2 linked regions of the Marinagarivorans cellulosilyticus genome follow. The protein of the gene in region 2 binds, or shares a complex with, the protein of the main gene of each other region. Links are inferred from orthologs where the notes say so. Each region holds a gene or a part of one and is shown on either strand. Other genes may lie near its edges.

What was found. Proteins that work in one complex are often made in the same cells at the same time.
Region 1: the proteins of MARGE09_RS04705 (region 2) and MARGE09_RS09320 are in contact, whole or in part, in a crystal structure (PDB 1YFN), measured with the Escherichia coli proteins. The link is inferred for Marinagarivorans cellulosilyticus from one-to-one orthologs.

Annotation. Positions count from the first base shown.
Region 1 is NZ_AP023086.1:2,360,169-2,363,734, forward strand. Bases 373-3,306 are described here. They hold MARGE09_RS09320 (ClpXP protease specificity-enhancing factor), read left to right. Parts: upstream 373-1,608; coding sequence 1,609-2,004; downstream 2,005-3,306. Other genes in these bases: MARGE09_RS09315 (ubiquinol-cytochrome c reductase), read left to right, coding at 373-1,441; MARGE09_RS09325 (3'-5' exonuclease), read left to right, coding at 2,054-2,539; MARGE09_RS09330 (fumarylacetoacetate hydrolase family protein), read right to left, coding at 2,841-3,306. In the rest of the region: more of MARGE09_RS09315, read left to right, coding at 1-372; more of MARGE09_RS09330, read right to left, coding at 3,307-3,530. UniProt on the Escherichia coli protein: Enhances recognition of ssrA-tagged proteins by the ClpX-ClpP protease; the ssrA degradation tag (AANDENYALAA) is added trans-translationally to proteins that are stalled on the ribosome, freeing the ribosome and targeting stalled peptides for degradation.
Region 2 is NZ_AP023086.1:1,180,682-1,185,146, forward strand. What follows is about bases 916-3,864. They hold MARGE09_RS04705 (sigma-E factor negative regulatory protein), read left to right. Parts: upstream 916-2,021; coding sequence 2,022-2,708; downstream 2,709-3,864. Other genes in these bases: rpoE (RNA polymerase sigma factor RpoE), read left to right, coding at 1,184-1,786; MARGE09_RS04710 (MucB/RseB C-terminal domain-containing protein), read left to right, coding at 2,715-3,677; MARGE09_RS04715 (SoxR reducing system RseC family protein), read left to right, coding at 3,678-3,864. Also shown: nadB (L-aspartate oxidase), read right to left, coding at 1-863; more of MARGE09_RS04715, read left to right, coding at 3,865-4,175; lepA (translation elongation factor 4), read left to right, coding at 4,295-4,465. UniProt on the Escherichia coli protein: An anti-sigma factor for extracytoplasmic function (ECF) sigma factor sigma-E (RpoE). ECF sigma factors are held in an inactive form by an anti-sigma factor until released by regulated intramembrane proteolysis (RIP).

The DNA of each region.
Region 1 (3,566 bases), 1.2 Mb from region 2 along the record:
GGTTATGCATATTCTAGCGTTGCACGAAGTCGGCTCAAACAACCCAGACGGCATCGAAATTAAGAAAAACAAAGATGAGAACGGCATACCAAAAGACGGTGTTCCTTTTCACCCCTTTTACACTGTGCATGATCTTGTTGGCGTAACTGTATTTTTGTTCGTTTTCTGCTCGATTATCTTTTTTGCGCCAGAGATGGGTGGTTATTTCCTTGAGTTTGCGAACTTTGAGCAGGCGAACGGATTGAAGACTCCTGAGCATATTGCGCCGGTTTGGTATTTCACGCCGTTCTATGCAATCTTGCGTGCTGTAACGATTGACATAGGACCTTTGAATTCCAAGTTCTTAGGCTTTATTGCTATGGGAGCTGCGATTGCCATTTTATTTGTTCTACCGTGGCTAGATCGCAGCCCTGTTAAATCGATGCGCTACAAAGGTTGGTTTAGTCGCGTGGCATTGATTGTGTTTGCTGCTGTGTTTGTTATTTTGGGCTACCTTGGGGTTAAAGAGTCAACGCCTGCACGAACAGTACTATCGCAAATATGCTCGATACTTTATTTTGCCTATTTCATAGGTATGCCTTTCTGGACTAAGTATGAAAAAGTGCAGCCTGTGCCCGAGCGCGTTCAGCAGAAGGGCTTGAGTAAGGCCTTAGTGTTTGGTGGTTTGGCTTTGTTTGCTGTTTTGGTTATTGTGCCAATTCAAGCATCAGCCGCTGGTGGTGCAGCATGCGGAGCCGTTCCTTGTGAGCATTTTCAAGCCGACTTTGACGATAAAGAATCGTTGCAGCGCGGTGCGGCAACATTTGTAAACTACTGCATGGGGTGTCACGCCATTCAGTATTCGCGTTATGGCCGCGTAGCGGACGATCTGGGTATTCCGCGTGATGTGATGTCGGAGCAGCTGATATTTGGTGACGAAAAAATCGGCCAGTTAATGACCGGCTCCATGGATCCTAAAAAAGCTAAAGTTTGGTTTGGTGCTGCTCCTCCAGATTTAAGCTTGGTGGCGCGTTCGCGCAACCCTGAGTGGCTATTAACCTACCTGCTAACCTTCTATAAAGACGAGTCTCGTCCGACAGGGATGAACAACAAGGTTTTTGAGAATGTAGGTATGCCGCATGTTTTGCTTGAGCTGCAAGGGCTTCAAGAGTGCGCGCCTGGGCCAAAATATGATGACCATGGCCATGTTGTTCGCAACGCGGTTGGTGAGCTAGGCGAGGTTGATCCTTGTGGTAGCTTAGAGGTTAAAAATGTTAAAGGCAGTATGACGCCGGAAGAGTATCATCAGGCCATGTATGACTTGGTGCACTTTTTAGAATATGTCGCCGAGCCTATCGCCGCTAAGCGTCAATCAATAGGTGTTTATGTTCTAGCCTTTTTACTATTGTTGTTTGTGTGTGTTTGGTTCTTGAATCGTGAGTACTGGCGAGATATTCACTAACGCGCAGCCCTGAACAACATTACGTAAATATGAAAAGCCCAGCAAATGCTGGGCTTTTTTGTGGTTAATGTGCCTTGCCGATGGCGTGTTATCGCTCCATACTATGCGGCCCAATGCGTGCATCGTGCGCAAAATGTCTTAATGTATGTTTTTGGTAGGCCTTGCTTATGTCCATGTCTTCTAGTCGTCCCTATTTGATTCGCGCCCTATACGAGTGGATTAACGATAATCAACTGACACCTTATTTGTTGGTGAATGCTAATGAGCAAGGGGTTAGTGTTCCTCAAAATTCAGTGGGCAAGGATGGTCAAATTATTTTGAATGTAGCGCCTAGGGCGATTATGGGGTTCGACATATCAAACACTGCTGTTAGTTTTAGTGCACGTTTTGGTGGTGTGCCAACCGATATCTATGTTCCAAGTCACGCGATTATGGGTATTTATGCCAAAGAAAATGGCCAAGGCATGATGTTTGAGCCAGAGGCCCCGCCGCCTGAGCCGCCAAAAGATACTAAGCCAAACGAGAAGTCTGTCAAAAAGCCAATGCTTAAAGTGGTTAAGTAGTTTTGTCGCGACTAGGCTAAAAATGTAAGTTCAATAATAAGGTTATATCATGCTGCCGACCATCCTTGATTTCGAGGCTTCGGGCTTTGGTTATGAAAGTTATCCTATAGAGGTCGGTATTGCTTTGGGTGGTGGGGAGCGTTTTTGCACCTTAATTCAGCCGCTCGAGCAATGGCAGCACTGGGATGAGGAAGCCGCAAAAATACATCAAATTTCCAGAAAAGACCTGCTCCGCCATGGTATTCCTATTGTGGATGTTTGCATGCGGTTGAATCAGTTGTTGGGTGATCAAGTTGTTTATTCTGATGGCTGGGTTGTTGATAAGCCGTGGTTGAATACGCTTTATCAGGCCGGGCAGATAGATCCATCTTTTTCGCTATCGCCCATTGAATCCATCCAGTCAGAGGCGCAGCAAAAAGCTTGGGGTGATGTGAAAGCCGAATTACTGGAGTTGTTTGCCTTTGATCGTCATCGTGCTAGCCATGATGCATTATTGATTCAAGAAACATACAAGGCTACTCGCCATTTGCGTTAGCGCAAGTGCAGAAAAATAGGGGCGTCCTTGCTCCTACGCATCCGTGCGTTTCCTTTGTTGTTCGTACCCTCATCGACAACATTTTCCAAAATTTCGAGTGCAAATATTCACCACTAAAAACTTTTGCTGCATTTAGTGTGGGGTTTTAGTGGAGCGGCTGTCCGTTTGCCGACGCAAGCGCTTTAATCTCGCTGTGCTTGCGGGTGTGAAGATCATAGTGTGAGCGCTCATACGTTGCTATGGGTAAAACTACGTAGTTATTTAGCGCTTGTGCCTTAGGTGTGATGAGTGTCTCAAGTGTTTATTGCTGAATATTAATTGTCATCGCGCAGGGTAGTCCGTCAATTTTGGCTTCCAGCCGGTCTCCCTCTATTACAGGCCCAACGCCAGCAGGTGTCCCTGTTAATATCAGGTCGCCATCGTCGAGCTGGGTATATTTTGATAATTCAATCAGAAGCTCAGGGATAGGCCAAACCATTTGATTTACGTTACCTTGCTGAACCTGTTGCTGATTTTTGTGCAGAGTGAAGTCGCCAAGGTGCTTTAACTCTTCCCAGTTAATGGTGTGTAGTGCAGAGCATGGGGCCGAGTGATCAAAGCCTTTGGCGGTTGCCCATGGGCGCCCGGCAGCTTTTGCTTGTTGCTGGGTGTCTCTGCATGTCATATCGAGCGAGAGCCCACAGGCGAAAATGGCTTGCTCTGGATTATTGCTTGTCGTTTTTTCGCCAATTGCTATGGCCACTTCAAGTTCGTAGTGTACATTTTTGCTATAGGCTGGTAGCGTCCAGTTTATAGGTTCGCTTGCATCGCAAAGCGCTGTTAGAGGCTTGTAAAAGAAAAATGGCGGCGCCTCGCTTGGGTTGTGCCCCATTTCTCTTGCGTGCTCGGCGTAGTTGCGGCCGATGCAGATGATGCGTCGAACATTGTAGCGAGCTTCGTTGTTATTTAGTGGTAAAGAGTGTGAGCTGGGGCGGTGGATTATGCGTGTCATTTTTTTGCCGTATATTGCTGATCGCTATTATATAAA
Region 2 (4,465 bases):
TGCGGGTGAAAGTCGGGCATAAAGCGCTCGCCATTTGGGCGTTTGAGTACGGCGCCTTCACCGCGTAAGGCTTCCGTCATTAAAAACGATTTAGCTTTGGGGTGGTATAAGCATGTTGGGTGGAATTGGTTAAATTCCATATTGCCAATGCGGCATCCCGCCCGCCATGCCATGGCGATGCCATCGCCACTTGCGCTGTCTGGGTTAGAGCTATACAGGTACACCTTACTGGCGCCACCGCAGGCTAGCACTACAGCTTTAGCGGTGTAGCATTCCATGGTGTCTTCGCTGCGGTTGAGTACATAAGCACCTACGCAGCGTAGTTTTTTAGTGATTGGGTCGGGTTGTTTAATTAGATCTAGGGCAACGCGGTTTTCTTGCAGTTGGATATTGGCGTGGGTTAGTGCGTTATTGATCAGGCCGGAGTGTACGGCTTTGCCCGTAGCGTCGGCGCTATGGATAATACGTCGGTGGCTGTGGCCTCCTTCGCGGGTAAGGTGAAAATCGCCTTCCGCCGAGCGGGTAAAATCTACGCCAAGATCGACTAGCCATTTGATGGCGTTTTTACTGCGGGCGACGGTAAATTCGACTGCATCTTGGTGGCATAGACCGGCGCCGGCAGCCAGCGTATCTTTGACGTGCGACTCGGTAGAGTCGTGGTCGTCTAGCACAGCGGCAATGCCGCCTTGCGCATACCAAGTAGAGCCTTCTGTTAGTGCCCCTTTGCTTAGAACCGTAACCTTTGCGTACTTAGCTAAATGTAGCGCAAGGCTTAGCCCTGCTGCGCCGCTGCCAATCACGAGGACATCGCAATGGTGTAACGCTTTATCAGTATTATTTAATGAGGGTTTAGATGCGCTTATGGGCTTGGTCACGAAAGGGTTTGCCTTAACTATTCAACGATTGTTTAATGAGCTGGCTCATCAGGACTGGCCATTATTAATGCCAGAGGCTGAACTTTGCAACACTCCCAAAGTCTTTAGTGGATACAAACAATTCTGCAATGCGTTGGAACTGGCTTGTTTTGCCATAGATAACACATAGGTGATGTGTAGGGCAGGGCAATTCGGTGCCGCACCCAAGTTTGGGGCAATTGTAGAGCGATAATAATATGCCTTGATTAGCAGGGCAGCTCAATTGCGGTGGTTAGACTAATAAAATGAGTATTAATAGGGAGTCGGCTATGACCGAGCCTTCCGTGCCAGCCACCAATGATCAGCCGTCGGCGGATGATCTACTTGTGGCGCGCGTTCAGCAGGGTGATAAGCATGCCTTTGATTTACTGGTACTAAAATATCAGTATAAAGTCCAAGCAATTATTAGCCGTTTTATCAAAGACTCTGCAGAGGTCCATGACGTTGCGCAAGAAACTTTTATTAAAGCTTATCGCGCGCTAGCCAACTTTAGAGGCGATAGCCAGTTTTATACTTGGTTGTATCGCATTGCGGTGAATACCAGTAAAAACCATTTGGTCTCTCGTAGCCGGCGCCCGCCAGCTTCGGATGTAGATGCTGAAGAGGCTGACTTTTACGCCGGTGCCGAGGCACTGCGCGATAACGAAACTCCGGAAAGCCGCATGGCAACCGATCAGCTCGAAGCAGCTATTTACGAGGCGCTTGAACGGCTACCCGACGATTTACGCATGGCCATTACTCTTCGTGAAATGGATGGCATGAGCTATGAAGAAATAGCCGAGGCGATGTCGTGCCCAATAGGTACCGTACGCTCTCGCATTTTTAGGGCACGTGAAGCGATTGACAAGCACATTGGCCCGCTAATTCGCTAGCTGTTAACAGTGTTGTGTTTTGCTATTAATTTAGTGTGATTTTGGGCTGAACTTTACTTAATACGAGAGTCTCAAGCCTTAACAGATTGATTGTTTTTTGTTCTTTAGAGTTAAGCCTTGTGCATGCGTGTGGCAGGGTGTTTGAAAGCGCGAGGTATGCCGTTTTGGCAAATGCTTTTGCGTTTTTGTAACGGTATCTTTTGTTTAACGGTTTATAGAGTGAGTCTCGGCAACTATGACATCAACACATACAACATCACCTTCAGAGCAAACGCTCGAAAGCTTATCCGCGCTAGTCGATGGCGAGGCAAGCGAGTTTGAAGGTCGCCGCTTACTGGGCATGGTCAGTGATCCAGAGCTGAGCGAGAAGTGGCAACGTTACCATTTAACCGGTGCGCTTATGCGTAAAGAGCTTAGCTCCCCATCGCTTAGTGATCTAAGCGGGCGTATTAGCGCTGCTATTCACGCTGAGGCTGATCATGAAAACACTGGGTCAGCTGTTGCTAAGGGCGAGCCGGCCAAGCCGGTGAAAAGTCAGTGGCGAGATTGGATGGCTAAATCGGCTATTGCGGCTTCGGTTGCATTTGCGGTGGTTGCGGGTGTTCAATTTTCGCAAAACGGCTCCTTATTAGGGGGTGCCGATGACACCTCCTTGGTGGCTGCGCAAGACCCTGTGGTTTCTGCCCCAGTCGGTTTTGATTTGCCATCGCCTGTTGCTCGCAATGTGAGTTTGGGCACCTTAGCTGAGCCGCAGCGTAAGATTCAGGCGGCTGTTCCTACTAAACAACAGTTTTTGAGTAATGCAGAAGTCGATGCCGAATTGCAGCAGTTATTTTTAGAGCATGCGGAGCTAAGCGCGGAAAATGGTAAATTTGGCTTGATGCCAATGGCGCGGGCGGCAAAAATGGCGCCCGCCGAGTAAGTATTGATGATAAATGTAACAGCGCGCGCGGGCCGACATATTGCGGCTTCGCTATTATCTTTAGTGTTATGCGGCTCAGGAGGGCTAGCATACGCTGCAGAAGGCGCGCAAAGTCCCTCTCATACCAGCGCCGAGCAACAATTATTGGCTATGGCGCACGCTCTTGATGAGCAAAGTTATCAGGGTACGCTTACCTATGAATTTGGTGGACCTTTGGAAACTTTGGCTTTTGAGCGTTTAGTGCAAGAGCAAGGTACCCAAGAGCGCATCCGTCACCTTAGTGGCCGCCCTCGCGATTTTTCTCGCAGTTTGCCTAGCAATTACTGCGGCAATGCCGCCATGCGTTTGTTTGCCGAAGAGGGTAATACGCCCTTTGAGCGCTTAGGATTGCATTACGATTTCCAAAACGTTGGTGAAAACAGAGTTGCCGATCGAATCGTTGATATTGTAAAAATTACGCCTAAAGATACTCACCGTTACGGTTTTACCTTAGGTATTGATCGAGAGTCACACCTGCCTTTAATGCTAACGTTAACGGGCGAGCGCGGGCAGGTGCTCGAGCGCTTTCAGTTTGTTGAGTTGACGCTCGGTCCTATCGAAAAAACAACGCCTGTAGGGGACGCCTCACAGCGGCTCGCTTTTACGAAAGCGGCGTGCTCTGCACCAGAATCCTGGCAAGGTTGGCGTCCGCAGTGGCTTCCTGCGGGTTTTGTGGCAGCACGGGTAGATGTTAATGATGACCAAACGGTAATGAGTTTTACAGATGGCTTGGCGTCAATATCAATATTTGTTTCTCCTATTGAGCGCGTGTCCGGTGCTGTGGGGGTTGTTCAGCGTGGCGCGACAGTAGCGGCTATGACGATGGTTGCTTTGAACCAGCATTCTTTTAAAGTCTCTGTGGTTGGAGAAGTCCCGCCGGCGATTGCGCGCAAAGTGGCTTCTTCTGTTGCTTATCAGGCGGGCCCTTAAGTGAGTGAGCGTTGGATTACAGAACGTGCCCGTGTGCTTACTGCGGATGCGGACGGTTTATCGTTGTGGGTGGCCGCAGACAAAGCTAGCGCTTGTGGTAGCTGTAAAGCTAAATCGGGCTGCGGCACCTCTATGCTTGCAAAGCTAGGGGCAAACCAAGTGGCAGTTAGAGCGCTGCTATCACCAGAATTAGCGTCGCAGACCTTTCGCGAGGGGCAAGATGTCGATCTCGCGGTTGATCGCAATGCGTTTGTTAAGGTGGCTTTGGTGATGTATTTAATTCCGTTGCTTGGCTTGATTAGCGGTGTGTTATTGGCACCTATTGTTAGTGCTAACGCCGGTGATGGGGTTGTTGCCACAGCTGCGCTGGTTGGCTTGTTCTTTGGCGGCTGGGTGGCTAATCGCATATTGTACCGCTGGCGAAACGACGAGCGTCTGCAACCGCTAGTTTTGCGTTCGAGCTTATCGCTTGATGAAGCTGTTGTGCACCTTACCTAAATCCCAACTCAGGCTAATGGTATTCATGGCATGAGCCTCTTAAATGAGATAGACTGCGCGCAATTTTCACCACCATTTCGGTGGTGTTCACCGTTTTTTCGAAGCAGGTTTTAATCTCAGTGACCGACTTAAGTCATATTCGTAATTTCTCGATCATTGCCCATATTGATCACGGTAAATCAACCATTGCCGACCGTTTTATCCAGCATTGTGGCGGCTTAACTGAGCGTGAGATGAACGTTCAGGTTTTAGACTCTATGGATATAGAGCGCGAACGCGGCATTACTATT